DNA from 3 places in the Streptomyces sp. NPDC037288 genome. Region 3 is predicted to be linked to each of the others. Evidence: riboswitches for the same ligand, from Rfam matches in the RefSeq annotation. Region 3 holds a riboswitch; each other region holds the start of a gene.
What was found. A riboswitch is a leader RNA that binds a small molecule or an ion and turns the genes downstream of it on or off. The one in region 3 is predicted to bind cyclic di-AMP.
Positions count from the first base shown of each region.

Region 1: linked by a shared signal. The riboswitch ahead of ACZ7GZ_RS38065 (M23 family metallopeptidase) and the one ahead of ACZ7GZ_RS16580 (M23 family metallopeptidase) in region 3 are both predicted to bind cyclic di-AMP.
Region 2: linked by a shared signal. The riboswitch ahead of ACZ7GZ_RS17615 (transglycosylase family protein) and the one ahead of ACZ7GZ_RS16580 (M23 family metallopeptidase) in region 3 are both predicted to bind cyclic di-AMP.

Region 1 is NZ_JBVJVY010000061.1:3,336-13,560, reverse strand. Features, by position in the region: gene ACZ7GZ_RS38090 (MFS transporter) at 1-911, shown strand, start outside; gene lhgO (L-2-hydroxyglutarate oxidase) at 1,004-2,233, shown strand; gene trmB (tRNA (guanosine(46)-N7)-methyltransferase TrmB) at 2,247-3,074, shown strand; gene ACZ7GZ_RS38075 (PrsW family intramembrane metalloprotease) at 3,140-4,459, shown strand; gene ACZ7GZ_RS38070 (aldo/keto reductase) at 4,500-5,444, opposite strand; gene ACZ7GZ_RS38065 (M23 family metallopeptidase) at 5,524-6,552, opposite strand; cyclic di-AMP (ydaO/yuaA leader) riboswitch at 6,562-6,708, opposite strand; tRNA gene ACZ7GZ_RS38060 (tRNA-Met) at 7,019-7,092, shown strand; gene ACZ7GZ_RS38055 (dihydrofolate reductase family protein) at 7,140-8,276, opposite strand; gene ACZ7GZ_RS38050 (MarR family winged helix-turn-helix transcriptional regulator) at 8,339-8,872, shown strand; gene ACZ7GZ_RS38045 (GTP cyclohydrolase II) at 8,979-9,614, shown strand; gene ACZ7GZ_RS38040 (hypothetical protein) at 10,165-10,225, shown strand, end outside.
Region 2 is NZ_JBVJVY010000013.1:90,506-100,730, reverse strand. Features, by position in the region: gene ACZ7GZ_RS17645 (class I SAM-dependent methyltransferase) at 1-768, opposite strand, end outside; gene ACZ7GZ_RS17640 (NAD(P)/FAD-dependent oxidoreductase) at 931-2,322, opposite strand; gene ACZ7GZ_RS17635 (Ppx/GppA phosphatase family protein) at 2,859-3,824, opposite strand; gene ACZ7GZ_RS17630 (DUF501 domain-containing protein) at 3,821-4,363, opposite strand; gene ACZ7GZ_RS17625 (FtsB family cell division protein) at 4,416-4,892, opposite strand; gene eno (phosphopyruvate hydratase) at 5,008-6,315, opposite strand; gene ACZ7GZ_RS17615 (transglycosylase family protein) at 6,620-7,321, opposite strand; cyclic di-AMP (ydaO/yuaA leader) riboswitch at 7,326-7,499, opposite strand; gene ACZ7GZ_RS17610 (transglycosylase family protein) at 7,697-8,806, opposite strand; gene ACZ7GZ_RS17605 (cytochrome P450 family protein) at 8,951-10,225, opposite strand, start outside.
Region 3 is NZ_JBVJVY010000012.1:32,932-43,156, forward strand. Features, by position in the region: gene ACZ7GZ_RS16550 (alkaline phosphatase family protein) at 1-327, opposite strand, end outside; gene ACZ7GZ_RS16555 (DUF5998 family protein) at 327-914, opposite strand; gene ACZ7GZ_RS16560 (hypothetical protein) at 925-1,338, opposite strand; gene ACZ7GZ_RS16565 (bifunctional acetate--CoA ligase family protein/GNAT family N-acetyltransferase) at 1,380-4,238, opposite strand; gene ACZ7GZ_RS16570 (HPr family phosphocarrier protein) at 4,416-4,697, shown strand; gene ACZ7GZ_RS16575 (GntR family transcriptional regulator) at 4,837-5,523, opposite strand; gene ACZ7GZ_RS16580 (M23 family metallopeptidase) at 5,722-6,465, opposite strand; cyclic di-AMP (ydaO/yuaA leader) riboswitch at 6,478-6,638, opposite strand; gene ACZ7GZ_RS16585 (M16 family metallopeptidase) at 6,877-8,265, opposite strand; gene ACZ7GZ_RS16590 (M16 family metallopeptidase) at 8,262-9,656, opposite strand; gene ACZ7GZ_RS16595 (DNA gyrase/topoisomerase IV subunit A) at 10,038-10,225, shown strand, end outside.

The DNA.
Region 1 (10,225 bases), on a different contig from region 3:
TCGGCCACAGTGATGTGCGCAAGCTGCGAGAGGCCGCCGAGGACGCCAGGCGGTGGGACTCCAAGTACGGCGGCGGGGACTGGCGTTCGTCGATGGTGCCGGAGTGCCTGCGGGTGGAGGCGGCGCCGCTGCTGCTCGGCTCCTACTCCGACGAGGTGGGCCGCGCCCTGTTCGGCGCCTCCGCCGAACTCACCCGGCTCGCCGGGTGGATGGCCTTCGACACCGGCCAGCAGGAGGCGGCGCAGCGGTACTACATCCAGGCTCTGCGGCTCGCGCGTGCGGCGGCGGACGTTCCCCTGGGGGGCTACGTCCTGGCCTCGATGTCGCTGCAGGCGACGTACCGCGGCTTCGGCGACGAGGGGGTCGATCTGGCACAGGCCGCGCTGGAGCGGAACCGGGGGCTGGCGACCGCGCGCACGATGAGTTTCTTCCGGCTGGTGGAGGCGCGGGCACACGCGCGTGCGGGAGACGCGCAGGCGGCGGGTGCGGCGCTGAAGGCCGCCGAGGGGTGGCTGGAGCGGTCCCGGGAGGGCGACAACGATCCTTCTTGGCTTGGTTTCTATTGCTATGACCGGTTCGCCGCTGATGCCGCGGAGTGCTACCGGGATCTGAAAGCGCCTCGGCAGGTGCGGCGGTTCACCGAGCAGGCCCTGTCGAAGCCGACGGAGGAGTTCGTGCGGTCGCACGGGCTGCGGCTGGTGGTCTCGGCGGTCGCCGAGCTGGAGTCCGGGAATCTCGACGCCGCCTGCGAGCAGGGGGTGCGGGCCGTGGAGGTGGCCGGGCGGATCTCGTCCGCGCGCACCACCGAGTATGTGAAGGATCTTCTGCATCGGCTGGAGCCGTACGGGGACGAGCCGCGGGTGGTGGAACTGCGGGAGAGGGCTCGGCCGCTGCTGATGGCCCCCGCCTGACCCCGGCCCCGGCACGCGGACCCCGCAGACCGACTGCGTTTGAAGGCATTGTCAGTGGCGCAGTGCACTATCGGGAGTGGAGGTGGTGCTCGGTGCTGGTCGGGTCGTACGACTGTGATGTGCTCGTGGTCGGTGGGGGGATCGTCGGGCTGTCCACGGCGTATGCGATCACACGGGCCGCGCCGGGCACGCGGGTCCTGGTGCTGGAGAAGGAGCCGGGGCCGGCCCGGCACCAGACGGGCCGCAACAGCGGTGTGATCCACAGCGGGATCTACTACCGTCCCGGCTCGCTCAAGGCGCGGTACGCGGTGGGGGGCGCCGCCGAGATGGTGAAGTTCTGCGCCGAGTACGGCATCGCGCACGCCGTCACCGGCAAGCTGATCGTCGCCACGGAGCGGGAGGAGCTGCCGCGGCTGCACGCGCTCGTGCAGCGCGGCCGGGAGAACGGCATCCCGGTGCGCGAGCTGGGTGCCGCACAGATCGGTGAGTACGAGCCGGAGGTGCGCGGACTCGCCGCCATACACGTCGGTACGACGGGGGTGTGCGACTTCGTCGGGGTCGCCCGGCAGCTCGCCCGGGCGTCCGGGGCCGAGATCCGGTACGGGGCGCGGGTCGTCCGGGTGGACCGTCGGCCGGAGCGGGGCGTGGCGGTGCTCACCTCGGCCGGGGATGTCGTGCGGGCGCGGGTGCTGGTGAACTGCGCCGGGCTGTACTGCGACGAGGTGGCCCGGCTGACCGGGGACGAGCCCGAGGTGCGGATCGTGCCGTTCCGCGGGGAGTACTACGAGCTGGCGCGTCCGGAGCTGGTGCGCGGGCTGGTGTATCCGGTGCCGGATCCGGCGTTCCCGTTCCTCGGGGTACACCTGACCCGCGGGATCGACGGGGGCGTCCACATCGGGCCCAACGCGGTACCGGCGCTGGCCCGGGAGGGGTACGGCTGGGGAGTCGTGCACCCCCGGGAGCTGGCCGGGACGGTGGCGTGGCCGGGGTCGTGGGCGATCGCCCGGCGGCACTGGAGATACGGCGCGGGTGAGCTGCGCCGCTCGCTGTCGAAGGGGGCGTTCCTGACGGCGGTGCGCCGGTTGTTGCCCGGCGTGGAGGCGGACGACCTGGTGCGGGCCCCTGCCGGCGTGCGGGCGCAGGCGGTGCTGCGGGACGGGACGCTGGTGGACGACTTCCTCATCCGCGAGGGGGCGCGGGCCGTGCACGTCCTGAACGCGCCCTCGCCTGCGGCCACCGCTTCCCTGCCGATCGGGCGGGAGGTGGGGCGCCGGGTGCTGGACATGCTCGGCTCGCAAAGGCGCCCTCCCGGCGGGCCGTAAAATCGGAAGCACTGTGTCTGACTCGCTGAACCTCCCCGAAGCCCCCTCGCCGACTCCGCACACCCCCGGCGTCTCCGTCCGGCATACCCGGACCAAGGGGGAGCCGCGGTTCCCGGACGGGCCCAAGGCCGATCCCGCCGGGTCGCACTTCGAGCGGCGGATCCGGAGTTTCCAGCCGCGGCGCAGCCGGGTGACCGCCGGGCAGGCGGACGCGCTGCAGCGGCTGTGGCCCAAGTGGGGGCTCGACATCGACGGGCAGCGGGTCATCGACCTCGGCGAGCTGTTCGGGAACGACAGGCCGGTCGTGCTGGAGATCGGGTTCGGGATGGGCGAGGCCACCGCACAGATGGCCGCCGCCGACCCGGACACCGGCATCCTCGCCGTCGACGTGCACACCCCCGGGCAGGGCAATCTGCTGGCTCTCGCCGACCGGAACGGCCTCTCCAACGTCCGGGTGGCGAACGGTGACGCGATCATCCTGCTCAGGGAGATGCTCGCCCCCGACTCGCTCGACGGGCTGCGGGTGTACTTCCCGGACCCCTGGCCCAAGAAGCGGCATCACAAGCGGCGGCTCATCCAGCCCGAGTTCCTGACGCTCGCCGCGACCCGGCTGAAGCCCGGCGCGATCGTGCACTGCGCGACCGACTGGGAGCCGTACGCCGAGCAGATGCTCGAGGTGCTCACCGCGCACCCCGACTTCGAGAACACGCAGGCGGACGGCGGTTTCGCGGCGCGCCCCGCGTCCCGGCCGCTGACCCGTTTCGAGGGGCAGGGACTGGACAAGGGACATGTCGTGAACGATCTGCTCTTCCGCCGCGTACCGCACAGCCAGGACCGATAGCGCGTACCGCATCGGGGCCGGTAAACGCTCCAGCCCCTCGCCCCGCCACCGTTAGGGTCGATGCCGTGGCCACCAGTCCTCCGTTTCCGACGTATCCCCCGGGCCCCGAGGGCCTTGTGCTTCACCATCCGCGCTGGTGGCAGCACAGGTGGGTGAGATACGGGACACTGATCACACTGCTGGCACTGTCCGGGCTGGTCATTCTCGCGCTGGTGCGCAGACAGACCGGTACGGAGGGGTTCCTCGTCGGGCTCGGACTGGCCGTGCTGCCCGTGCCGTGGCTCATAGCCGCCTTCCGGTGGCTGGACCGGGTTGAGCCGGGCCCCTGGCGGAACCTGGTCTTCGCCTTCGCCTGGGGAGCGTGCGCGGCGGCGCTGATAGCCATCGTCGCCAACAGCTTCGCGACCAAGTGGATAGCCACCGCGACCGCCGATCCGGCCGGTGCCGACACCCTGGGCGCCACCGTGATAGCGCCCGTCGTGGAGGAGTCCGCCAAGGCCGCCGCCGTCCTGCTCGTCTTCCTCTTCCGCAGACGTGACTTCACCGGGATCGTGGACGGGGTGGTGGTGGCCGGGACCACCGCCACCGGGTTCGCGTTCACCGAGAACATCCTCTACCTGGGTACGGCCTTCGGGACCGACCAGCTCAGCGGCGGCCGCGGCATCGCCTCCGTCACCGCCGCCACCTTCTTCGTGCGCATCGTGATGTCCCCGTTCGCGCACCCCCTGTTCACCGTCCTGACCGGCATCGGCTTCGGCGTCGCCGCGCTCTCCGCCGAGCGGCAGCGTGCCCGGCGGGTGCTGCTGCCGCTCTGCGGTCTGCTGCTCGCGATGAGCATGCACGCCTTCTGGAACGGCTCCTCCACCTTCGGCGAGTTCGGGTTCTTCGCCGTCTACGGCGGATTCATGGTGCCCGTCTTCGGGCTGCTGACCTGGCTCGCGATCTGGACGCGGCAGCGGCAGCTGCGGACCGTGCGGACGGAACTGCCGGCGTATGTGCTGGCCGGCTGGCTGGGGCCCGCCGAGCCGTGCGCGCTCGGGTCGATGCGGGCGCGGCGGGCGGCCCGTGACTACGCCCGCCACCACGCCGGGCGACCCGCGGCGCGCGCCGTGGCGCAGTACGAGGCGTACGCGACGTCGCTGGCGTCTCTGCGGCACCGGGGGCGCAAGGGGAAGGGCGGGGCCGAGTTCGTCGTACGGGAGCGGGAGCTGCTGGACGAACTGTGGAAGCGGAGGGATGTGGCTCGGCCGGCTCTGGAGTATGCGGCCGGGGCGACTGCTCCCGCGCGGATGCCTACGGCGTATTGGCCGGGGTACGGGTATCCGGCGGCGCCGTATCCCGCGTACAAGGCGCCGTATCCCGCGTACAACCCGTACCGGTCATAGACAGCGGCGGGAGAAGGTCAGCCGCCGCTGGCCCGGGAAGTTATGCCGACGCCTCCGTCAGCTTCGCCAGTTCGGTGTCCGTCAGCTTCAGGTCCGCCACCCCCGTCAGCGCCGGGAGCTGGGCCACCGTGCGGGCCGAGGCGATCGGGGCGGTGATCGTCGGCTGGGCGGCCAGCCAGGCGAGGGCGACCGTGGCGACGGGGACCTCGTGCGCGGCGGCGATCTCGTCCAGGGCCGCCAGGACCCGTCGGCCGCGCTCGGATTCCGCGTACCGCTCGGCCCGGTCCGCGCGGGCGCTGTCGACCTTGGCGCCGGGGCGGTACTTGCCGGTCAGGAAGCCCGAGGCGAGGGAGAAGTACGGCACGGCGGACAGGCCCTCGCGGGCGGCCAGGTCCTGCAGCGGGCCCTCGTAGGTCTCGCGGGAGACGAGGTTGTAGTGCGGCTGGAGGGCGACGTAGCGGGCCAGGCCCTCGCGGTCGGAGAAGTCCAGGGAGGCCTGCAGCCGCTCGGGGCTGATGTTGGAGGCGGCGATGTGCCGGACCTTGCCCGCCTTCACCAGCTCGTCCAGCGCGCCGATGATCTCCTCGACCGGCACCTCGGGCTTGTCGAAGTGGGTGTAGTAGAGGTCGATGTAGTCGGTGTCCAGGCGGCGCAGGGAGGCGTCGGCGGCGGCCCTGATGTTGGTCGCGGACAGGCCCTGGTACTCGGGGTGCTGGCTGACCTTGGTGGCGATGACGACGTCGGCGCGGTTGCCGCGGGCCTTGACCCACTTGCCGATGATCGTCTCGGACTCACCGCCCTTGTTGCCCTCGATCCAGGCGGAGTAGGAGTCGGCGGTGTCGATGAAGTTGCCGCCGGCGGCCGTGTAGGCGTCGAGGACGGCGAAGGAGGTCTCCTCGTCGGCGGTCCAGCCGAAGACGTTGCCGCCCAGGGAGAGCGGGAAGACCTCGAGGCCGGAGGAACCGAGTGTGCGCAGAGAAGTCATGCTCGACGTCAACACCGGCGGTGGATGATCGCATTCCACCGCCGGCGCCGATTTCACATGTTTCTCATGGCTGACACGCTCAGGGGTTGAGGCCCTTGTCCCGCAGCCAGGGCGCCGGGTCGATGCCGGCGGCCTGGCCGTCGGGGTGGACCTCGAGGTGCAGGTGCGGGCCGGTGACGTTGCCGGTGGCGCCGATGCGGCCGATGACCTCGCCGGTCGAGACCTTCTGGCCGACCTTGACGTTGATCGAGGACTGGTGGCAGAACCACAGCTCGGTGCCGTCGTCGAGGGTGAGGACCGTGCGGTAGCCGTAGGCTCCGGCCCAGCCGGCCTGGGTGATCGTGCCCCCGTGGATGGCCTTGATGAGGGTGCCGGTGGGGGCGGCGAAGTCGAGGCCGGTGTGGTAGCCGGAGGACCACATGGCGCCGGGCTGGCCGAAGGTGCCGGTGATCGTGTACGAGACGACGGGCAGCTGGTACTGCTTGGCCAGCTCGGCCAGCCGCTTGGCCTCGGCCGCCTTCTCGGCGTCGGCCTCCGCCTTCTCCTTGGCGGCGGTGGCCTTGGCGGCGGCGTCCTTCTCCGCCTTGGCCGCGGCGGCGGCGGTCTGCTTCTCGGCCGCGGCGAGCGCGGCGGCGGTGGCCTTGCTGTCGGCCTTGTTCTGCTGCTGCTCGGCCTGGGCCATGATCCGGTTGCGCAGGGCCTCGCCCGCGTCGGAGTCCTTGCTGTCGGCCGAGGTCACGCCGACGTTGCTGAGCGCGGTGGTGTCGGTGTGGTGCGCGTCGGAGGAGTCGTCGCCGAAGAGGTGGCCGACGGAGTCCAGGTCCGGCAGGGATATGGAGACCGGCGGCTTGCCGGTGTTGGCGCTGGCCATGCCGCCGGCGCCGACCGCGGCGAGCACGCCGACGCCGAGGACGGTGGAGCTGCGCGCGAAGCCGCCGCGCTGCTTGGCGACGCGGTGCCGGCCGCGGACCGGGGTCAGGGAGTCCTCGGTGGGGTTCCACTCCTCCCAGGGGCCCTCTTCGGCGCGGTAGGAGCCGTAGCCGAAGGTCTCGGGCTCGGCCGGCTCGGGCATGAACGGGGCTTCTGGGGCAGGGTGGTTGGACGCCACTCGGGCGTACTCCTTTCCTTCCTCCGCCTACCGGGTTAGCTGACGGGTTCGGAGCAGGAAGGTCTCCTACGCGCGTATACCGGTCACGGCATCCGCGTGATTCACCCCAAGGTGGTGGTTCCCCGGTTCCCTTGCGGGATTCGGCGCGTGCGCACGGAGCCGTCTCTTGTGACGGCTGGGACGACCGCGCTGCGTTATCGAACGTTAATAGACCTGCTGGTCACTTTCCAAGCCGTTCGACTTGATCATTAACGTTTTCCGGCCTGGACTTACCGGTCAGGAGCCCTCCAAAACGGGCGACTTGGCCGGCGTTCAGGAGTCTCGGGGTTTTTGATGGTGACTCAGATGTTATGCGGAGGGCGGTCGTCCGATCACTCTCGGTACAGACGATCTCCCCGTCGGGGCGGCCCGCGGGAAAGCGGTGTGCGCGCCGCCCTGCGGATGGGGTACTCTGGAGTCACAACGACGCGGGGTGGAGCAGCTCGGTAGCTCGCTGGGCTCATAACCCAGAGGTCGCAGGTTCAAATCCTGTCCCCGCTACTGAAGGCCCAGGGCCGGAATCCAGTGGATTCCGGCCCTGGGTGTTTTCAGCGTCCCAGCAGATGCATGTTCGGCGCCTTGGCGAGTCCCTCCAGCTCCGGCAGTACGACCACCTGTGCACCTCCGCCGACCAGGACCCCCGTCCCGTCGGCCGCGGAGACAAACGTGTCCGGCTCCTGCCAGGCCGTGACCACCCGCCGCACCCCCGCCCGCAGGATCAGCTCGGCACACGGCGCCGGCCGCGAGGCACGCCGGGCGCAGGGCTCCAGGCTGGAATACACCGTGGCGGCGGCCAACCGCGGATCCGCCGGATCGATCTTCGCCAGGGCCGCCTCCTCCGCGTGCACCACGGGGTCGCCGCCCTCCCGGGAATGCCCCCGGGCCAGCTCGGTACCGTCGGCGGCGACCACCACCGCGCCGACGCTGAACGCCGTCTCCGAGGGCGGGCACAGCGCGGCCAGGTCGCAGGCGGTGCGCAGCCAGTGGCGGTCGGCGGCGGTGGGGACCGGGCCGGCGCCGGGGGCCGTGGGCTCGTAGCGCATGAGGACCACGTCCTCCATGCGGCGGGTTTCGGCGAGGCGCAGCCGGCCGGCCTGGTAGGCGCCCGGCCCGAACAGGCGGGGGGCGGCCGGGTCGCCGACGAACAGCGGCGCGAGGACCAGTTGGAGCTCGTCGGCCAGGCCCTGCTGGAGCAGTTGGGTGTGGATCGTGCCGCCGCCCTCGACCATCAGGCGCCGTACGCCGCGCACGCCGTGCAGGTGGCCCAGCAGGGCCCGCCAGTCGAGGTCGGGGCCGAGCGGGACGATGTCGGCGGTGCCGCCGAGGAGGCGTGCGGCCTGTTCGGCGCCCTTGTCGGTCGTGTAGACGAGCTTGCCGCCGCCGGTGTGCCAGAAGTGGGCGCCGGGGTCGAGGTCGCCGGTGGCGGTGACGGTCACCTTCAGCGGGTACTCCGGCCTGCCCTCGGCCACGCGGGCCGCGCGGCGCTCGGCGGAGTTGACCAGCAGCCGTGGGTTGTCGGCGCGGATCGTCCCGGCGCCGACCAGGATGGCGTCGACGGAGGCCCGGACGGCGTCGACCCGGTCGAAGTCGGCCGGGCTGGACAGCAGGAGCCGTTCGGGGCCGGTGTCGTCCAGGTAGCCGTCGAGGGAGACGGCGGCGGACAGCAGCACATAGGGGTACGACATCGGCGCGCTCTCCCTGAAAAGTCAGACTTGGTTCAAGTTTGAAACAAACTTACACTGGCGGCATGACGACCCGCTGGCTCACTCCCGAGGAGCAGCGCGCCTGGCGCGCCTACCTGGCCGCCGCCCGGCTGCTGGACGACGCGATCGACCGGAACCTCCAGCAGACGGCCCGCATGCCGCATCTGTTCTACTCCGTGCTGGCCAACCTCTCCGAGGCGCCCGAGCGGCGGCTGCGCATGACCGATCTCGCCGAGACGCTGAAGATCACGCGCAGCCGGCTGACCTATGCGGTGACCCGTCTCGAACGGGACGGGCTGGTGCGCCGGGAGGACTGCCGCTGGGACAAGCGCAGCAGCATCGCCGTGCTGACGGACGAGGGGATGGCCGTGCTGGAGCGTACGGCGCCCGGGCACGTCGAGACCGTGCGCACCACCCTGTTCGACCGGCTCACGCCGGAACAGGTGGGGCAGCTGGAGGAGATCTGCACCGGGATCGCGAGCGGACTGCAGGGGGACGACAGCGCGCCCGGGGCGGAGGACGTGCCCTGGCGGCGCCGGTCGTCCTGCTCCTCCTCGACCCCGGGCCGCACCCCCTGAGTCCCGCCCGGCACACGGAAAGTGATTGCTTTAAGTTTTAAGCATGGGGTAGGGTCCCCGCGTACCGCTGCTTCAAATCTGAAGCACCTTCCCCGGAGGGATCCGCATGCCCGACACCACCGCCGCCACCCCGCGCGCCCGCGTCCGGGTACCGCTGCGCTTCCACGACGGCTACGGCGTCGACGCCGAACTCGTCACCTTCCACGGCCTGGCCGACGGCCAGGAGCATGTCGCCGTCGTCCTCGGCGACCCCGGCCCGGTCCCGCTGGTGCGCCTGCACTCCGAGTGCCTGACCGGCGACGTCTTCGGCTCGGCCCGCTGCGACTGCGGACCCCAGCTGCGCGAGGCGGTCGAGCGCATCGCCACCACCGGCGGTGTCCTGCTCTACCTCCGCCAGGAGGGCCGCGGCATCGGCCTCTACAACAAGCTCGACGCGTACGCCCTCCAGGACCAGGGCCTCGACACCTACGAGGCGAACGCCGCGCTCGGCCTGCCGGAGGACGCCCGCGACTACACCGCCGCCGCGCAGATGCTCGCCGCCCTCGGCATCGACGAGCTGGACCTGCTGTCCAACAACCCCGACAAGGCCGAGCAGCTGCGCGCGCTGGGCGTCGTCGTACGGGACCGGGTGCCGACCGGCGTCTTCACCACGGCCCACAACGTCCGCTATCTGCGCGCGAAGGTCCTCCAGACCCGCCACACCCTCCCCCTGGCCGAGCTGACGGGACTGACCGCGGGCTGAAACGCGGGCTGATGCGGGGCGGGCCGGGGGGCCGCCGGGGGGGGCCGACTACCCGAACCACTTCGCCCTCGTCCGCCACGTCCACGCCGAGGCCCCGACCATGTGCCACCGGAGGTCCTCACGGCGACGCGGCGATGACGGCCGCGCACTCCACAGGTTGAAGGGCCCGGCCACGCCGGCCAGCCGCGGCTGCCCGGCGATCGGTTTCGGCCAGACCGCGCGGCGGGCGGGCGGGTCGGCGCTCCGGAAGCGGGCGCCGGGTCGCACCGCGCGCCCACGCCGAGCCGCGCACCGTGCCGTCCGCCACCGTCCCGGCCGTCGCGACACGGCCGATTCACCCTGACGGACGCACCGAGGCCCGAGGTGGCCGGTCGTGGCGGCAGGACCGTCGGTGGCCGGATCCGCTCCCTCTCTATTCACCGAATGCAGTTCCCCAGTTACTCGCATTTTCGCCAATTGCTGTCATCGGACCCGCCGGATACTGCTTTCGGGCCACGGAAACACCCGAATGCCGCACACCCCCGCCACCCGAGGAGCTCGTTAGGCGGTCGTGACACTGACTGAGAGGATCGCCGCCGGGAATCTTCGCTCGGCGCTCACACTTCAGGCGG
Region 2 (10,225 bases), on a different contig from region 3:
CTGGACCCGGATCTCCACCCGGTCGGTCAGCCCCTCCTCGGCGACGCGCTTACGGGCGTACGCCGCCTGCTCCTGCGACAGCGTGACCCCGACGACGCTCACACCGTGCTCGCGGGCCGCGTGGACGGCCATCGAACCCCAGCCGCAGCCGACGTCCAGCAGCCGCTGACCTGGTGTCAGGCCGAGCTTGCGGCAGATGAGTTCGAGCTTGTCGCGCTGGGCGGTCTCCAGGGTGGCGTCGTTCCCGGCCTCCCAGTAGGCGCAGGAGTAGACCATGGACGGGCCGAGGACGAGCTCGTAGAAGTCGTTGCCGACGTCGTAGTGGTGGCTGATGGCCCGCCTGTCGGTGCGCCGGGTGTGCAGGTTGCGGCGCGGCCTGCGGGCCTCCTCGGGCGGCGGGGCGGGCGGGACCGGCGGCCCCGCCAGCTTCAGCAACTCACGGACGGCGGCCCGTACGGCGGGGTCGCGCGCGGACTCGATCAGACCGCGCCCGCCCTCCCCGCGCTCCCACACCAGACCCGCCATCGCGTCCAGCGTGGTGTACAGGTCCCCTTCGATCCCCAGGTCGCCGGAGACCCAGGCGCGGGCGAGGCCCAGCTCGCCCGGCTTGAACAGCATGCGGCGCAGGGCGCGGCGGTTGCGCACGACGAGCGCCGGCGCGTCCGGCGGCCCGGCCTGCGAACCGTCCCAGGCCCGCAGCCGGACCGGGAGCGGGGCTCCCAGCAGCTGCTCGGCAAGACTCCTCAGCCGCGACGCGGCGTCGGCCATGACGCACACCTCCAAGACGACGATCCCGGATGCCGGTAACCACGTAAACACCGTCGGCCACCGAAAGTAGTCCCCCATGTCGTCTTTTCCGGGCAAAGCCGAAGGACCTCCCGCACCACGGATGGCAGGAGGTCCTTCGGGTCAGTCGGCGACCGGTGGAGGTCAGGAGGCCTTGGCCTTCTCCCCGGCCTTGTCGGCCGTGCTCGCGGCGGCGACCGGCGCGGGCTTGGCGGCCTCGTAGAACTCCTCGCGCGGGTTCTCCATGGCGCCCAGGGAGACGACCTCGCGCTTGAGGAACATGCCGAGCGTCCAGTCGGCGAAGACGCGGATCTTGCGGTTCCAGGTCGGCATCGCCATGCCGTGGTAGCCACGGTGCATGTACCAGGCGAGGCGGCCCTTGAGCTTGATCTTCATCTTGCCCATGACGATCATCGCCACGCCCTTGTGCAGGCCGAGACCGGCCACCGCACCCTTGTTGGCGTGCTCGTAGTCCTTCTGCGGGAAGCCCCGCATACCGGAGACCACGTTGTCGCCGAGGACGCGCGCCTGGCGCAGCGCGTGCTGGGCGTTCGGCGGGCACCAGGCGTTCTCGTTGCCCGCCTTGCGGCCCACGAGGTCCGGGACCTGCGCGTTGTCACCGGCGGCCCAGATGTAGTCCGTGCCCTTGACCTGGAGCGTGGGCTCGCAGTCGACGTGGCCGCGCGGGCCGAGCGGCAGGCCGAAGCGGGCCAGGGCCGGGTTCGGCTTGACGCCGGCCGTCCACACGATCGTGTTGGAGTCGACCTCGAGGCCGTTCTTCAGCACGACGTGGCCGTCGACGCAGGAGTCCATGGAGGTGGAGAGGTAGATCTCCACACCGCGGCTCTCGAGGTGCTCCTTGCCGTACTGGCCGAGCTTGGGGCCGACCTCCGGCAGGATCTTGTCGGCGGCGTCGACGAGGATGAAGCGCATGTCCTCGCGGGACACGTTCTTGTAGTACCTGGCCGCGTCCCGGGCCATGTCCTCGACCTCGCCGATGGTCTCCGCGCCCGCGAAGCCGCCGCCGATGAAGACGAAGGTGAGCGCCTTGCGGCGGATCTCCTCGTCGTTGGTCGAGTCGGCCTTGTCGAGCTGCTCGAGGACGTGGTTGCGCAGGCCGATGGACTCCTCGATGCCCTTCATGCCGATGCCCTGCTCGGCGAGGCCGGGGATCGGGAAGGTGCGGGAGACCGCGCCCATCGCGATGACCAGGTAGTCGAAGGGCAGCTCGTACGCCTCGCCCACCAGCGGGGCGATCGTGGCGACCTTGCGGTCCTGGTCGATGGTGGTGACCCGGCCGGTGAGGACCTCCGCCTTCGGCAGCACGCGTCGCAGCGGCACGACGACGTGGCGAGGGGAGATGTTGCCGGCGGCGGCTTCGGGGAGGAAGGGCTGGTAGGTCATGTACGACCGGGGGTCGACGACCGTGACGGTCGCCTCTCCGTAGCGCATCTTCTTGAGAATGCGCCGAGCTGCGTACAGGCCTACGTACCCACCGCCTACTACGAGGATCCTGGGACGCTCCGTGGTGCTCATGCCATCGAGTATCCACCCGCCTGGGAGGGGTCGCTCGTGCGCCCCTTCACAAGCTCCGACAGACCCTGTGTTACACTCCGCGACTCGCGTGACGCAGATCATGGCGACCGAGGGGAACCGCAGCATCCTCGGAGCCGTTGTCAATGCCGCGTGAGCTGCCTCTCTCGGCGGCGGGCGGGCGTGTGAGCCGTTCGCAACACCCCCGTCGCCACGCGATCCGAAGGTGTCCCACGACCTCCATCTGAACATGTTCAAGGACGTCTTGGACACCCGAAAGGGCCATCGGACCCCCTTGTGTGCCCCGACCGGTCCGAATTCCTTGTGAAGAACTTCACGAAGTTTTCCGACACCACCTCGCCGAGGGCCCCGGAAGGACCCCGCGGCGGCGCTCAGACGTTATCCGACCTGCTCAGGCGTTGGCTACTCACAAGTAACATCAGGTCCCCCGGTGACGGTCGGCCCGCGTCGCGGAAACGACGGCCCTGGTTCCCCGGGAGGAACCAGGGCCGCTCGGCGTCCCCCAGGCCGGCTGCCGCCTAGCCGACCGCCTCTTCGGCCTCTTCCGCCACCTTGAAGGCGATGCCGTCGAGGATGTCGTGCTCGCTGACGACGACCTCCTCGGCGCCGATCCGCTCCATGATCGCGAGCAGGACCAGGGCGCCCGCGCCGATGACGTCGACCCGGCCCGGGTGCATGGACGGGATCGCGGCGCGCTCGGCGTGCGTGGAGCCAAGCAGCCACTCGGTGATCCCGCGGACGCGGTCGCGGGAGATCCGGGAGTGGTGGATGCGCGCGGAGTCGTACTCGGGCAGCTCCTGGGCGATCGCGGAGACGGTGGTGACCGAGCCGGCCAGGCCCACCAGGGTGTGCGCCTCGCGCAGCGGGACCGTCTGCTCCGCGAGGTCCAGGGCGGCCTCGATGTCGGCCCGTATGGCGGCGATCTGCTCCTCGGTGGGCGGGTCGGAGACCTTGCCGCCCCGCACCAGGTGACGTTCCGTCATGCGCACGCAGCCGACGTCCACCGACCGCGCCGCCCGGACGTGGTCGTCGCCGACGACGAACTCGGTGGAGCCGCCGCCGATGTCCACGACGAGGTAGGGCCTGGTCAGGTCCTTGCGCCCCGCCAGCTCCTTGGTCGCGCCGGTGAAGGAGAACTCGGCCTCCTGGTCGCCGGTGATGACCTCCGGCTCGACTCCGAGGATGTCCAGCACGCCGCGTACGAAGTCGTCCCGGTTCTCGGCGTCGCGGGAGGCGGAGGTGGCCACGAAGCGCAGGCGCTCGGCGCCGTGCTCCTTGATCACGGCCGCGTACTCACGGCAGGCCGCGAACGTGCGCTCCAGCGCCTCCGGGGCCAGCCGGCCGGTGCGGTCGACGCCCTGGCCGAGCCGCACGATCGTCATCCGGCGGTCGAGGTCGACGAGTTCACCGGTCCCGGGATGGACGTCGGCGACCAGCAGACGGATGGAGTTCGTACCGCAGTCGACGGCGGCGACGCGGGTCACTTCTCGTCCCCCTCGTCCTCGGGGTGTTCGAGGGTCACACAGGCACCCTTGCTCCACCACTGCGGCAGCATGGCGAGCGCCTCGTCGCCGAGCGGGTTCACGCCGGGGCCCGCGGCCAGCGAGTGGGCCACCAGGACGTGCAGGCACTTGACCCGGTCCGGCATGCCGCCCGCGCTCGGGAAGCCCTTCAGCTCCTCGATCTCGTCACGGCGCCGGATGTAGTCCTCGTGCGCGGCCCGGTAGGCGGCGGCCAGCTCGGGGTCCGTCTGCAGCCGCTCGGTCATCTCCTTCATCACGCCGTTCGCCTCCAGCGTGCCGATGGCGGAGGACGCCTTGGGACACGTGAGGTAGTACAGCGTCGGGAAGGGCGTGCCGTCGGGCAGCCGCGGCGCGGTCTCCACGACGTCCGGCTGGCCGCACGGGCAGCGGTGCGCGATGGCCCGCAGGCCCCTCGGCGGGCGGCCGAGCTGCTGCTTGAAGGCCTCGACGTCCGCGTCGGTGGGCTCGGTGCGCAAAGTGGGCGGCGGGGGCGTTTCCATGACTGCTCTTCGAAGCTTTCTGTCGGTTACGGCCAAAGGCCGGCGTTACTGCTCACTGGTCGGAGGCGTCGGACTTGTCGACCCCGTCCCAGACGTTCGCGTACCAGGGCCGGTGGGCGGCCCGGAGGTCGGTGCGGGACTGCTGGGCCGCGCCCGGGTCGACGACCACGTACCCGGTTTCGCCGGGCTTCACATAGTGCAGCCGGCGCCGGATCTGCTGCTCGGCGTAGGAGTCGTCCTGCCAGCGTGCCTTGAGGTCGCGCAGCTGCTCGACCCGCTTGCGGGCCTGCTCCTGCTGGCGCTGGAGGTCGGCGATCTCCGCGCGCTGGGAGACGTACTGCCGCATCGGGTAGGCGAGCGCGACGATCATCGAGCACAGCACCAGCGCGAGCAGCGCCGCCCGGCCGGTGAGCCGGGAGCGGCGGGCCTGCCGCTTGGTCTGGGAGCGGTAGACCCGGGCCGCCGTCTGCTCGCCGAGCAGCCGCAGCCTGGTCGCGGTGGAGAAACGGTCGCGGTCCTTCACGGCCATGTGGCTCTCCGCCTCCCCTTGCCTTGCGCGTCACACGTGCGTACGTCCCCGGACACGGTACGGGACCGGGTCCGGGGACGTACGTATGACTGGCTAATACTTAGCCCGGGTTGCGTCAGCCCTTGGAGACGTCGATGTGGCCGCGGAAGCGCGGGAAGGCGCTGCGGCCCGCGTACACGGCGGCGTCGTCGAGGATCTCCTCGATGCGCAGCAGCTGGTTGTACTTGGCGACACGCTCGGAGCGGGCCGGGGCGCCGGTCTTGATCTGGCCGCAGTTGGTGGCGACGGCCAGGTCGGCGATGGTGACGTCCTCGGTCTCGCCGGAGCGGTGGGACATCATGCACTTGAAGCCGTTGCGCTGGGCCAGCTCGACGGCGTCCAGGGTCTCGGTCAGCGAGCCGATCTGGTTGACCTTGACGAGGAGGGCGTTGGCGGTGCCCTCCTCGATGCCACGGGCCAGCCGCTCGGGGTTGGTGACGAACAGGTCGTCACCCACCAGCTGGACCTTGTCACCCAGACGGTCGGTGATGACCTTCCAGCCGGCCCAGTCGTCCTCGAACAGCGGGTCCTCGATGGAGACGAGCGGGTAGGCCGCGACGAGCTCCTCGTAGTACTCCGTCATCTCGGCGGCGGAGCGCTCCTTGCCCTCGAAGAGGTACTTGCCGTCCTTGTAGAACTCGGAGGCGGCCACGTCGAGGGCGAGGGCGATCTGCTGGCCGGGGACGTAGCCGGCCTCCTTGACGGCCTCGAGGATGAGGTCGAGGGCCTCGCGGTTGGAGCCCAGGTTCGGGGCGAAGCCGCCCTCGTCGCCGAGGCCGGTGGACAGGCCCTTGCCCTTCAGGACCTTCTTCAGGGTGTGGTAGACCTCGGTGCCCCAGCGCAGGGCCTCGGAGAAGGACTCCGCGCCGATCGGGGCGATCATGAACTCCTGGATGTCCACGTTGGAGTCCGCGTGCGAGCCGCCGTTGAGGATGTTCATCATCGGCACCGGCAGCAGGTGCGCGTTCGGGCCGCCCAGGTAGCGGAAGAGGGGGAGGTCGGAGGCCTCGGAGGCGGCGTGGGCGACGGCGAGGGAGACGCCGAGGATGGCGTTGGCGCCGAGGGAGCCCTTGTTGTCGGTGGCGTCCAGGTCGAACATGGCCTGGTCGATCAGGCGCTGCTCGGTGGCGTCGTAGCCGACCAGCTCCGGGCCGATCTGCTCGATGACGGCGAGGACGGCCTTCTCGACGCCCTTGCCCTGGTAACGGTTGGGGTCACCGTCGCGCAGCTCGATGGCCTCGAAGGCGCCGGTCGAGGCGCCGGACGGGACGGCGGCACGACCCGTGCTGCCGTCGTCGAGGCCGACCTCGACCTCGACCGTGGGGTTGCCTCGGGAGTCCAGGATTTCCCGGGCTACGACGACGTCGATGGACGGCACGAGCATCTCCTTCTTGGATGTGACGCTGGAAGTGCGGGGCTTGCTGCCTTACGGCTGTGCCTTGCGACTAGAGCCTAACCGTCTCCGGGGGATCGGCCACCGACCGACCGCCCCGTGGACGGGGAGGCACACGCAGACGGTACCCATTGTTCATGAACGGAACAAAGGGTGGATGCAGAGGGCACGCACATGGGCACGCGCACGGGCGCGCGGGGCGCGCGCAAAAGACCCCGCCCCGGCGCGTACGGGGGAACACGCGCCGGGGCGGGGAGCCCGTGGGGACGGGGGCGGGCCTGAGTGCCGCTGCCGCTTACTTCAGGTGCAGCTGCTGGCCCGGGTAGATGAGGTTCGCGTCCTCGACGATGTCCTTGTTCAGCTGGAAGAGCTTCTGCCAGCCGCCCTGGACGTGGTGCTCGACGGCGATGGAGCTGAGGGTGTCACCGGTGACGACCTTGTACTCGCCGTCACCCTTCTTGACCTTCTTGCCGGTCGGGGTGGTGACGGTCTTGCTCTTGGCCGGGGCCGTGCGCTCGGCGGAGCGGGAGGCGGCCTGCTGGCCGGAGCGCGTGGCGGTGCTGGGCGCGGTGGTCTTCGACGAGGTGGTGTTCGAGGGGGCGCTGGGCGCGGAGCCGTTGTACGCGGCGCCCGACAGGCCCGTGCCGCAGACCGGCCAGGCACCCTTGCCCTGACCCGCGAGGACCTTCTCGGCGACGGTTATCTGCTGCGCCTTGGTGGCGAGGTCGGCGCGCGCGGCGTAGGCGGTACCGCCGTACGCGGCCCAGGTGGAGTTGGTGAACTGCAGGCCGCCGTAGAAGCCGTTGCCGGTGTTGATGGACCAGTTGCCGCCCGACTCGCACCGGGCGACCGCGTCCCACTCGGAGGCGGTGGCGGCGGAGGCGTTGCCGGCCGCCATCAGCGGGGCGGCGACGGCTGCGCCGGTGACACCGGCGAGCGCGATGACACGGGTGGCCTTGGACGGACGACGGTGCTTGCCCTTGCCGGAAAACAGCATGGATCGATCCCCTCACCGACGCCTGCGAGGTGAGCTGTCGGGTTCGGGCCGGTTGAGTTGCCCGGCCGCGCACTCGCTCTCGCGAGGCGCGGCTTCACCCCCAGCCGGTGCCGGCGTCAACCGCCGGATCCGGCACTTACCTTGGGTCCCCCGCTCCTGCCTGCGGCGCTTGACGCGACGACTGTTCCCGGGCAACCGCTGGCAGGATTCGGCGTTGCGACTGCCGGGGCTCGTGGTGACGAGCGGTCCTGACCGTAGACACGTGATCGAGGGAATTTCAAAGACGATCAGGGCTTCTGAGACTCATCCCACACTTTCACCGAAACGGACATCAGCGGCGAAACGGGGCGTCAACTACCGCTGGTTTTCGCCCTCTTAGGAACCGATTTCCAGGGTCTGACCGGCGGTGATGTGGTTCGGGTCGGCACCGATGACGCTCTTGTTCCCGTCGTAGAGCGCGTGCCATCCGCCGTCGACGCCCAGGGAGTCGGCGATGGAGGCGAGGGTGTCCCCCTCGCGGACGGTGTAGGCACCCGCCGTGCGACCGGCGTGACGGCCGGAGGAGGGGGTGTTCTGACCGTTTGTCACCGTTTCGTCCGCACTCCCACCACGGTGACGTCCGCCACTGCTGAGCGTGCCGGTGTCGACCAGGCTCCACGAACCGGCGGACTGCTGGTAATTGTCCGATTCGTCGGTACCGGGCGTTGCCGTCGGCGAGCTGCCCCCGTCCTGGGAGCCGCCACCTCCGGTCGAGCCGGACTTGCCGGTCTTGTCGGACTTTGGGGCGCTGGTTCCGGTGGAGCCGCCGGTCGCGTCCGGGGTCTTTGCGGCGTGGTGGCTCCGCTGCGGAGCCGGCGTGGTGCTCGAGCCCGAGGAGGAGTCAGGGGCATCAGAACCGGAGGAATCCGAGCCGGAGGAACCGGAGGCGGAGGAACCGGGGGCGGAGTTGGAGCCGGAGCCGGAGTTGGAGCCGGAGCCCGGGTCGGAGTGGGAGCCGGAACCGGGGTCGGATGCCGATGACTCCGGCAGACCGGCCGAGCCGGAGGTGTCACCCGAGCCGGAGGTGTCGCCGGAGCCGCCGACGCCGGTGTCGACGTCGACCGAAGCGGAGTTGGAGGTCAGACCGGAGAGCAGGGCGCAGGTGGCCCACGGCTTGGTGCCCTGGTCGGCGAGGATCTTCTCGGCGACGGCTATCTGCTGCGAGCGGCTGGCCTGGTCGGCGCTGTCGGCGTACTGCGTACCGCCGTACTTGCCCCAGTCGTCCTGCGAGATCTGCAGGCCGCCGTAGTAGCCGTTCCCGGTGTCCGCGCTCCAGGAGCCGCCGCTCTCGCACTCGGCGACCTTGTCCCAGGTGGTGCCGTCGGCCGCGTTGGCGCTCGCGGCGCCGAGCAGCGGGATGGCGATGGCGGAGCCGGTCACTCCGGCCGCGACGAGGAGGGCCGGAGCCTGACGGGGGCGACGGTGACGACCGTTCCCGGAGAGCATGCGGAAGCCTTTCGTGCGACAGCAGGACCGGCGCGGCGCACTGGAATCCGTCGCCACGCTGATGGGTGAACGTATCGGCAGACGATCACTTGTCACAAGTTAATGCCGCGCAGATCACGTGAAGATCACAAAGTTGAACGCCCTTCATGTTCCCCGTCGCCCGGCTGCGCCGGCGGCCGGTGTGAACTCCACGGGCAGGGTGCGCAGGCCGCGCATGATGAGCCCGCCGCGCCAGCGCAACTCGTCCGGATCCACGGCGAGCCGCAGGTCCGGCAACCGGGTGAGCAGGGCGGCGAGCGCGGTCTGGCCCTCCAGCCGGGCGAGGGGCGCGCCCAGGCAGTAGTGGATGCCGTGGCCGTAGCCGAGGTGCTGGTTGTCGCGGCGGGCGAGGTCCAGCACGTCCGGGTCGGCGAACCGCTCCGGGTCCCGGTCGGCCGCCGCGAGCACGACGAGCACCGGGTCCCCCGGCGCGATGTCCTGGCCGCCGATGGTGAGCGGCTCGGTGGCGAACCGCCAGGTGGCCAGCTCCACCGGCCCGTCGTAGCGCAGGAGTTCCTCCACCCCTGTCTCCAGCAACTCACGTTCCCCCACGGCCAGGCGGTCCTGGAGCCGCGCGCGCTGCTCGGGGTGGGTGAGCAGGGCGTAGGTGCCGTTGCCGATGAGGTTGACGGTCGTCTCGAAGCCGGCGAACAGCAGGATGAACGCCATCGCCGCGGCCTCGTTCTCGGTGAGGTGCTCGCCGTGGTCGGAGGCCCGGATGAGGCCGGAGATGAGGTCCTCGCCGGGCGCGGGCTCGGCGGGCAGCGCCTCGCGCTTCTTGTGGATCAGCTCGGCGAGGTAGCCGCGCATCTTCTTGACGGACCGGGCGACTCCGCCCCGCGGCCCTCCGCCGTGCCGGATCATCATGCCCGCCCAGTCCCGGAAGTCGTCCTGGTCCTCGCGCGGGACACCGAGCAGGTCGCAGATGGCGTAGATGGGCAGCGGGAAGGCGAACTCGTGGATGAGGTCGGCGGAGCCCTTCTCGGCGAACCGGTCGATGAGGTGGTCGGTCAGCTCCTGGACCCGGGGGGCGAACTCGGCGACCCGGCGCGGGGTGAACGCCTTGCTGACCAGGCGGCGCAGCCGGGTGTGGTCCGGCGGGTCGATGTTCAGCAGATGGGTCATCAGCTCGGCCTTGCGCTCGCCCGGGATGCCGGTCTTGCCCCTGGCGTGCGCGGGCTCGTCGTGATGCGCGGGGTTCTTGCTCAGCCGCTGGTCGGCCAGGGCCTGCCGGGCATCGGCGTACCGGGTGACCAGCCAGGCCTCGACCCCGCTGGGCAACCGCGTCCGGTGCACCGGCGCGTGCGCGCGCAGCCAGGCGTAAGCCGGGTAGGGGTCGGTGGCGAACTCCCAGGTGAACAGGGTGGGAGCGGAGTCCGG
Region 3 (10,225 bases):
GGAGGCGAGGGAGACCGCGGTGGTCGCCGGGTAGCCGGCGGTGAGCGGGCGGCCGGTGCCTCCCCGCGAGGTGCCGAGCAGTGAGGTCAGGAAGGGCGCCTCGTCCCGGTGGGCCAGCAGCTGCTCCCAGCCGAGCCCGTCGATCAGGAAGACGCAGACGCGGTCGGCTCCGGTCAGTTCCGGGATCGTCGCGGTCATGCCGGGGACGCCCATTCCGGCGGCCAGGGTGGGCAGCAGATCGGCGAGGGAGCCGGTGCCGTACTCGGGCAGCGGCGCGGTGTCCAGGGCGAGGGGTTCCGGGTGGTCCCAGGCGGAGAGCTGGGACATCAGCGGGTGATGTCCGCGGTCGCCTCCGAGATGGCCTGGGCGAAGGCGAGCGCCTGGCGCACCGTCTCCGGGCCGTCCCCGGCCTCGCTGACGCGCAGGCTGAGGTCGTCCGCCGTGGAGCTGCCCGTGTAGCCGTGGTCGGCGTCGCAGTTCGGGTCGCCGCAGGCGGCCGGCTCCAGGTCGATACGGCTGACCGCGCCCCAGCCGATGGTCAGCACGACCTCCCGGGGCAGCGTGCCCGGCGCGTACTGCTCCGGGTTCGCGACCACGCGGCTGACCACGACCGAGGAGATCCGGCCGAGCTTCACGGACTCGGTGGAGGTGGTGGCGTACGGCGTCGGGGAGGTGCTGTCGGCGGCCTGCTCGTCGGTGTGGCTGACGATGAAGCGGTTGCCGGTGAGGACCAGCACCGTGACATGCCGGCGGACCTCGTTCTGGTCGAACGTCGTCTCCTGGTGGACCAGGTACGACCGGACGGGCTCGCCGCCCACAGCGGCCTCCACCGCATCGGCCACGAGGGCCGGGTAGTAGCCGCTGCGCTCGATCGCCGCGCGCAGCCCCTGGGTCGTCGTACTGGTCTTGGCCATGGCGTCCATCCTAATCCGTGGGCAAGGGGGGTCCGGGCCAGTCGCGCAGACCCGTGGAGGCCCGCGCACGCGCGCGTGTCGGCCTCGGGACGAGTCCGGGGCGGATGTCCAGCCGCTCGGCGGCGACCAGGCAGGAGACCGGTTCCGGGCCGCCGGCGTCCGCCTCGGAGGCGACGACGAGCTGCGGTGTCTCGCCCAGGGTCCGCGCCAGGCAAGCGGTCTCCTGGGCCGTGGGCGCCCGGAAGACGGGGTCCTGGAAGGCGAGCGGGCAGGAGACCCAGGCGGGGGCGACGAAGTCGGCCTCCAGGCCGTGGTGGTACGTGAGGTCGTACCCGGCGGCCAGCCGCAGCCGCCCGGCGTCCCAGCCGAGCACCTCCCAGTCCCACCGGCTGCCCTCGGGCAGCCGCCGGCCGGCGATCTCCATGTGTTCCCCCCTCCCCTGCTCAGTAGGCGGGCATCGTGTGCTCAGTAGGCGGGCATCGTGCGGGGGCCGAGGTCGTCGCGGGCGGGCGGGGGTGCGAGCCGCACCGTGGCGCCGAGGGCGCTGACGCCGTGCGGGGCGACGACGACCGGTTCCAGGGTGACGGCGACCACCTCCGGGTGATCGTCGACCAGCCGGGACACCCGCAGCAGCAGCTCCTCCAGCGCCGGGGTGTCGACGGGCGTGGAGCCGCGCCAGCCGAACAGCAGCGGCGCCGTACGGATCGAGCGCACCAGCGAGGTCGCCTCCCGGTCGGTGACCGGGACGAGCCGGTGCGCCATGTCCCCGAGCAGCTGCGAGGCGGCCCCGGCGAGCCCGAAGGACAGGACGGCCCCGGCCGCCGGGTCGATCACCGCCCGTACGACGGTGTCGACGCCGCGCGGCGCCATGCCCTGCACCACCGGCCGCAGCTCCTCCGGCTTGCCGAACAGCTCGGTCAACTCGGCGTACGCCCGGCGCAGTTGCTCCTCGTCCGCGAGGTCGAGACGTACGCCGCCCAGGTCGGCACGGTGCCTGAGGTGCGGGGCGGTGGCCTTGAGCGCCACCGGGTAGCCGAGGGTGCGGGCGGCCTCGGCGGCGTCCTCGGGCGTGGGGGCGGGGAGCGCCCGCCGCACCGGGATGCCGTACTTCCCGAGCAGCTCGCAGGTCTCGGCGTCGGAGATCGTGAGCCCCTCCCCCCGCGCGAGCAGCTCACCGATCAGCCGCGCGGCACCCTTCTCGTCGATGTCGTCGTACTCGGGCACCTTTCCCGGGTCCACGGCCTCCCGCCGCCACTGCCCGTACTTGACGGCCTCGGCGAGGGCTCGCACGGCACGCTCGGCGGCGGGGTAGGCGGGGATGAGATGCGTGCCTTCGGGAGGGGCGGCGGGTGCGCTGGGCAGCCCGTCCGCCCCCGCGGTGCCCACCTGTTCCGCAGGGCGGAACAGGTGGGCACCGCCTGCAGTACCGGACGCCCTGTCAACGGCCTGAGGTGCCGTACTGGCCGCAGCCGACAACGCCTCGGCAAGCCCCCCAAGCTCCACATGCACCACCAGCACCGGCTTGCCAGGAACCGCAGCCGCAGCCGACCGCAGCGCCTCCGCCAACTCCGCGTCCCGCGGCGACGCTTCCCCGATGGCCGGTATCGCCGTCACCACGACGGAGTCGCACGTGTCGTCGGCCAGCGCCCGCGTCAACGCCCGATGGAAGTCCTCCGCGGTCGCCCCCGTCGTCAGATCCACCGGACGCGACGGCCGTAGCCCCTCGGCGAGACAGCGGTCGTAGGCCAGCACTCCCAGCGACTCGGAGTTCCCGAGGATCGCCACTCTCGGCCCCGCGGGGAGCGGTTGCCGCGCGAGCAGCAGTCCCGCGTCGACCAGCTCGGTGATCGTGTCGACCCGGAGCACCCCGGCCTGCCGCAGCAGCGCGGAGACGGTGTCGTGCGGCAGCCGGGTGGCCCGTACCGCGTGCCCCTGCGGCGCGGAACCGACCCCCTGCACCACGACCAGCGGCTTCGCCGCCGCCGTCCGCCGCGCGAGGCGTGTGAACTTGCGGGGGTTGCCGATCGACTCCAGGTACATGAGGGCGACGTCGGTCTCGGGGTCGTCGTACCAGTACTGGAGGACGTCGTTGCCGGAGACGTCCGCGCGGTTGCCGGCGGACACGAAGGTGGACACGCCCGTGACCCCGGTGACCCCTCCCCCGCGCCGGTGCAGCCGGGACAGCAGGGCGATGCCGATGGCGCCGGACTGGGCGAACATGCCGATGCGGCCGGGGCGGGGCATCTCCGGGGCCAGGGAGGCGTTCAGCCGGACGTCCGGTGCGGTGTTGATGATCCCGAACGCGTTCGGGCCGATGATCCGCATGCCGTACGCGCGCGCCTGCCGCACGAGTGCCCGCTGCCGCTCGCGCCCCTCGGGCCCGCTCTCGGCGTACCCGGCGGAGAGCACGACGAGCCCCTGCACCCCGTGTTCTCCGCATTCGGCGACCACGGCGGGCACGTGCTCGGCCGGTACGGCGACGACGGCGAGGTCCACCGGGCCGTCGATGTCCCGCACGGACCGGTGCGCCGGCACCCCGCCGGCCTCCTCGAGGTCCTCCAGGAAGGCCTTGTTCACGGCGTGCAGCCGGCCGCCGTAGCCGGCGTCCCTGATGTTGCCGAGGACGCTGCGGCCGACTCCGCCGGGGGCGCGGCCGACGCCGACGACCGCGACCGAGCCGGGCACGAGCAGCCGCCGTACCGAGCGGGCCTCGGCGCGCTGTTCCCGCGCGCGCTGCACGGCCAGGGAGCGGTCGGTGGGTTCGAGATCGAACTCCAGGCGTACGACGCCGTCCTCGAAGCTGCGCTTCTGGGTGTAGCCGGCGTCCGTGAACACCTTGATCATCTTGGTGTTGGCGGGCAGCACCTCGGCGGCGAAGCGGCGGATGCCGCGCTCGCGGGCGACGGCGGCGATGTGCTCCAGCAGGGCGGAGGCGACCCCGCGGCCCTGGTGTGCGTCCTGCACGAGGAAGGCGACCTCGGCCTCGTCGGCGGGGGCGGAGGCGGGCATGCCGTCGGCGCCGATGCGGTCATAGCGTACGGTGGCGATGAACTCGCCGCCGACGGTGGCCGCGAGTCCCACCCGGTCCACAAAGTCGTGGTGCGTGAAGCGGTGGACGTCCTTGGCGGAGAGCCTGGGGTACGGCGCGAAGAAGCGGTAGTACTTCGACTCGTCCGAGACCTGCTCGTAGAAGCTGACCAGGCGGTCGGCGTCATCAACGGTGATGGGCCGGATGCGCGCGGTTCCCCCGTCGCGCAGCACCACGTCCGCCTCCCAGTGGGCGGGGTACTGGTACCGGTCCTGCCGGTCCGCCGAGGTCTGCATGGGCCCCAGAGTACGGCTCGCGTACGACAACGGCGCGGGGCAGTCTGTGGAGAACGAGGAGTCGGACCGAGGCCGCGGTCCGACGACACGCGGGGCGGGACGAAGGTCCGCTCCGGGCATGCTTCACGATATGGGAAACTGGTCTAGACAACCCTGAAGACTGAAGGGCAGCAACACATGGCTGAGCGCCGCGTCAACGTCGGCTGGGCCGAGGGCCTCCACGCCCGCCCCGCCTCCATCTTCGTCCGAGCCGCCACGGCCGCAGGCGTCCCGGTGACGATCGCCAAGGCTGACGGCAACCCCGTCAACGCGGCCTCCATGCTGGCTGTTCTGGGTCTGGGCGCCCAGGGCGGCGAGGAGATCGTCCTCGCCTCCGACGCCGAGGGCGCGGACGCCGCCCTGGACCGTCTGGCCAAGCTGGTCTCCGAGGGCCTGGAAGAGCTGCCCGAGACCGTCTGAGCAAGGCGAGAAAGCCGCGCCACCCATTCCGGGTGGCGCGGCTTCCGCCTTTTCCGGACCTTGAATTCAGGGCGCACGGGATAGGGGCAGCGGAAATCCAGGACCACCGAATACCCCTTCTTTGTATACGGCTTCCGTGTTAATGCCGAAGACTCGACATGTTTACGGTGTGTTGCGAAGTCCTCACACGCTCGGCGGCCCGGGGGCGACGCAGCCGGTGCGCGGCCGTCGCACGCTCGGTGTGCAGCGCCGTGACCGCCCGCGCGCGCTCGCCGTCGCCGCGCGCCACCGCGTCGACGATGGCGCCGTGTTCCACCCAGGACTCCACCGGACTCGGCGGCGCCTCCACCGCGTACATCCAGGCGATCTTGTGCCGCAGCTGGATGAGCATCGCGGTCAGCGAGGGGCTGCCGCAGGCCTGGGCGAGCGTCTCGTGGAACCAGCCGCCCAGTGAGCGCAGATCGTCGCTGTGCCCCCTCCTGGCCCGCTCCTGACCGAGCCTGACCAGACCGCGCAGCACCTTGAGGTGGGCCTCCGTGCGGCGCTGGGCGGCCCGGGCGGCCCCGAGCGGCTCCAGGAGCATGCGCATCTCCAGCAGGTCGGCGGCCTCCTGCTCGGTCGGCTCGGCCACGCACGCGCCCGCGTGCCGGCGGGTCACCACGAAGCCCTCCGCCTCCAGGGTGCGCAGGGCCTCGCGGACGGGGACGCGCGAGACGCCGTAGCGGCGGGCCAGGACTTCCTCGGTGAGGCGGGCGCCGCGCTCGTGGACACCGGCGACGATGTCGTCCCGGATCGCCGTGCACACCGAGTGCGCCGGAATACGCATGACCGACCTCCGCCTTAATCCCCGTGAAACGTCGACGATGGACGCGTGTTCCGTGACTCTATTCCAATACCTCGGAAATTCCGACGGCGGGCCGGAATCCATGGATATTTTTTGGTCGGCGGGTCCGGCGTCCGTCCCGGAAAACAGCGAAAGCCCCGGCCGGTGCGGGCCGGGGCTGCGCGGGCAGAGCCAGGGGCGTCAGACGTCCACGCCGTGCTGGCGGAGGTAGGCGACGGGGTCGACGTCCGAACCGTAGTCGGGGGTCGTGCGGGCCTCGAAGTGGAGGTGCGGACCGGTGACGTTGCCGGTCGCGCCGGACAGACCGATCTGCTGGCCCGGCGTGACCCGCTGCCCCACCGTGACGCCGATCGACGACAGATGGCCGTACTGGGTGTACATGCCGTCGGCCATCCGGATCACGATCTCGTTGCCGTACGCGCCGCCCCAGCCGGTGGAGACGACGGTGCCCGCGCCGACCGCGTGGACGGGCGTGCCGCTGGCCGCGTGGAAGTCGATGCCGGTGTGCGAGCCGGAGGACCACAGGGAGCTGCTGGCCTTGTAGGCCGTCGACACGTAGGAGTGGGCGATCGGGGCGACGAAGGCGTTCAGACGCTTGCGCTCGGCCTCGCGGGCGGCGCGCGCCCTGGCCTCGCGGACCTCCTTGGCCCTCTTGGCCGCGGCCTCCTCGGCCGCCTTCTGCTCGGCGACCTGCTGCTGGGCGGCGGCCTGCGCGTCGATCTGCTCGGCTATGTCGTCTCCGACGCTGACCACCGGGGTGAGGCCGGTCTGCTCGGCGGTGTTCTCGGCGGCGAACGCCGCGGGCGCCGCGACCGTGCCGATGACGCCGGTGGTGGCGAGGGCCGCGACGCCGGCCGCCTGAGCGGTGGTGCGCTTGACCCGGCCGGGCTTGCGGTGCTTCCCGGTGGCGCACATGAACGCCATGAAGTGGCTGGTCCTTTCCTTCCCTCTCGCCTACCGGGTTAGCTGACGGGTTCGGAGCAGGAAGGTCTCCTACGGACCCCCTCGCTCACGCGCGGGCGCCCGATTCACCCCAGGGACGGTGGGTCCCCGGCTCCCCTGGCTCGCGCCGTACGGGGACTCGGCGATGGCTGTCCGGTGCCGCGGGTGCGGCGCACTGCCTGACGAACAGCCCGGACGACGCTACGGAAGCCTGCTTTCCCATCTCAAACGGATCCGGGCTTTTGTAGCGCATCCCACAGGGCAGACGGGCAACCTCCGCCCCAATCCGGACATCTGGTAGGTGGAGAGCGGAGCACGCAAGGGGCCCTGACGACCCGTCGGTCGTCAGGGCCCCACGCGTGTGTGCCGCTACTCGGCCGCCCGCGCGGTGACCTACTCGGCCGCCACCACGGTCACTTCGCCGATGCCGAGTGCCTCGACCGGCGCCTTGATCTCGGCGGCGTCACCGACGAGGACGGTCACCAGGCGGTCCACCGGGAAGGCGTTCACGACCGCCGCGGTGGCCTCCACCGTGCCCGTCGCGGCCAGCTGCTGATACAGCGTCGCCTGGAAGTCGTCGGGCAGGTGCTGCTCGACCTGGTCTGCCAGCGTGCTCGCGACGGCCGCCGCGGTCTCGTACTTCAGCGGCGCCACCCCGACGAGGTTCTGCACGGCCACGTCCCGCTCGGCGTCGGTCAGGCCGTCCGCCGCGAGGGTGCGCAGCACCTTCCACAGGTCCTCCAGCGCCGGACCGGTGTTGGGGGTGTCCACGGAGCCGCTGATGGCGAGCATCGAGGCGCCCGTGCCGTCCGGCGCGGACCGGAGGACCTGCCCGAAGGAGCGCACACCGTAGGTGTAGCCCTTCTCCTCGCGCAGGACGCGGTCCAGGCGGGAGGTGAGGGTGCCGCCGAGGCAGTAGGTGCCGAGCACCTGGGCGGGCCACACGCGGTCGTGCCGGTCGGGGCCGACGCGGCCGATGAGCAGCTGCGTCTGCACGGCGCCCGGCCGGTCCACGATGACCACGCGTCCGGTGTCGTCCGCGCTCACCGGGGGCACGGGCCGCGGCTCGCCCGGGGTGCCGGTCCAGGCGCCCAGGGTGTCACCGAGCAGCGCGTCCAGATCGGTGCCGGTGAGGTCGCCGACCACGACGGCCGTGGCCGTGGCGGGGCGAACGTACCGGTCGTAGAAGGCGCGTACGGCGGTGGCGTCGATCTTCTCGACGGTCTCCTCCGTGCCCTGGCGGGGACGCGACATCCGCGAGGTCGCCGGGAACAGCTCCTTGGAGAGTTCCTTGGCGGCCCGGCGGGAGGGGTTGGCCAGCTCGTGCGGGATCTCGTCCAGGCGGTTGCGGACCAGCCGCTCGACCTCGCTCTCGGCGAAGGCGGGCGCGCGCAGGGCGTCGGCGATCAGCCCGAGGCCCTTGGCCAGACGGGAGGCCGGGACCTCCAGGCTGAGCCGGACGCCGGGGTGGTCGGCGTGCGCGTTGAGCGTGGCGCCCGCGCGCTCCAGCTCGGCGGCGAACTCCTCGGCGGAGTGCTTGTCGGTGCCCTCGGAGAAGGCCCGCGCCATGATCGTGGCAACGCCGTCCAGGCCGGCCGGCTCGGCGTCCAGGGGGGCGTCGAGCAGCACCTCGACGGCGACGACCTGCTGACCGGGGCGGTGGCAGCGCAGCACGGTCAGGCCGTTGTCGAGCGCGGTGCGCTCGGGCGCCGGGAACGCCCAGGGACGGGCCTCGCCGGGCTGCGGCTGGGGGTGGAAGTCCATGGTGGCGAGCTCGGTCACTTGGCCGTCTCCTCGTTCTCGTTACCGGCCTCTACGGTCGCTTCCTGCTCCGGGTCCTCGGGGACGTCGGCGTCCGGGACCTCCTCCGGCGACTTCGGTTCGTAGACCAGGACCGCGCGGTTGTCGGGGCGCAGACGGGCCTTGGCGACCTCCTGGACCTCCTTGGGGGTGATCTCCAGGACACGCTTGACGGCGGTGAGGGCGAGCTGCGGGTCGCCGAACAGGACCGCGAACCGGCACAGTTCGTCGGCGCGGCCGGCGACCGTGCCGAGCCGGTCCAGCCACTCGCGCTCCAACTGGGCCTGGGCGCGCTCCATTTCCTCGGGCGTGGGGCCCTCCTCGGCGAACCGGGCCAGCTCCTCGTCGATGGCGGCCTCGATGACCGGCACCTCGACGTCACCGGAGGTCTTCACGTCCAGCCAGCCCATCGAGGGCGCGCCGGCCAGGCGCAGCAGGCCGAAGCCGGCCGCGACGGCCGTACGGTCGCGGCGCACCAGCCGGTTGTACAGGCGGGAGGACTCACCGCCGCCGAGGACGGTCAGGGCGAGGTCGGCCGCGTCGCACGCGCGCGTGCCGTCGTGCGGGAGCCGGTAGGCGGCCATCAGGGCGCGCGCCGGGACCTCCTCGACGAGGACCTCGCGCTTCTGCTCGCCGATGACCTCCGGCAGGGAGCCGTCACGCGGCGCGGGCTTGCCGTCGTGCGCGGTGATCGAACCGAAGTACTTCTCGATCCAGGCGAGCGTCTGCTCGGGGTCGATGTCGCCGACCACGGAGAGCACCGCGTTGTTCGGCGCGTAGTAGGTGCGGAAGAACTGGCGGGCGTCCTCCAGGGTGGCCGCGTCCAGGTCCGCCATCGAGCCGATCGGCGTGTGGTGGTAGGGGTGGCCCTCCGGGTACGACAGGGCGGTCAGCTTCTCGAAGGCGGTGCCGTAGGGGACGTTGTCGTAGCGCTGGCGGCGCTCGTTCTTGACGACGTCCCGCTGGTTCTCCATGGACTCGTCGTCCAGGGCGGCGAGCAGCGAGCCCATGCGGTCGGCCTCCAGCCAGAGGGCGAGCTCCAGCTGGTGCGCGGGCATGGTCTCGAAGTAGTTGGTGCGCTCGAAGCTGGTGGTGCCGTTGAGCGAGCCGCCGGCGCCCTGCACCAGCTCGAAGTGGCCGTTGCCGTTGACCTGCGCCGAACCCTGGAACATCAGGTGCTCGAAAAGGTGAGCCAGACCGGTGCGTCCCTTGACTTCGTGACGGGAGCCGACGTCGTACCAGAGGCAGACCGCCGCCACCGGGGTCAGGTGGTCCTCGGAAAGCACCACGCGCAGACCGTTGGCCAGGCGGTGCTCGGTCGCTGTCAGGCCCCCGGAGCCTGCCTCGGCTGTGGTCGTGTGACCCATGGGCATGTACATCCCTTCGCGAGCGGATGCGGTTGTGGAAACCGCGGTCTTCCTGCCGTTCCTGCCACTGTATGCACAGCGTGCGGGGGCTCGGCGAAGTTCCCGCGGGAGGTACGCCCAGAGCGGATCACGTAGCCTGCCCCGGACCCGGCTCGTGGGCCCGGGAAGCCCGCCGGGACCGGGTAGTGGCACGGGCTGTCAGTGCCTCGGTCCACAATGGTCGGCGTCAGGTCCGTCCCACGCTTCAGCAAGAGCGAGCCGGAGGGGCGCGTCGGTGTCGGGAGGGCGAGCGCGCGGAGGCCCGAAGGATTGGGCACAATCGCCCTCTCGACACCGGCACGAGGCGCCCCGCAGGCGAACGAACAGATCAGAAGGAGCCAGGCAGCGATGGCCCGCCGCAGCACGAAGACCCCGCCGCCCGACGATTCGTACGAGGAGAAGATCCTCGACATCGACGTCGTGGACGAGATGCGTGGCTCCTACCTCGAGTACGCGTACTCGGTCATCTACTCGCGCGCCCTGCCGGACGCCCGTGACGGCCTCAAGCCGGTGCACCGCCGGATCGTGTACCAGAT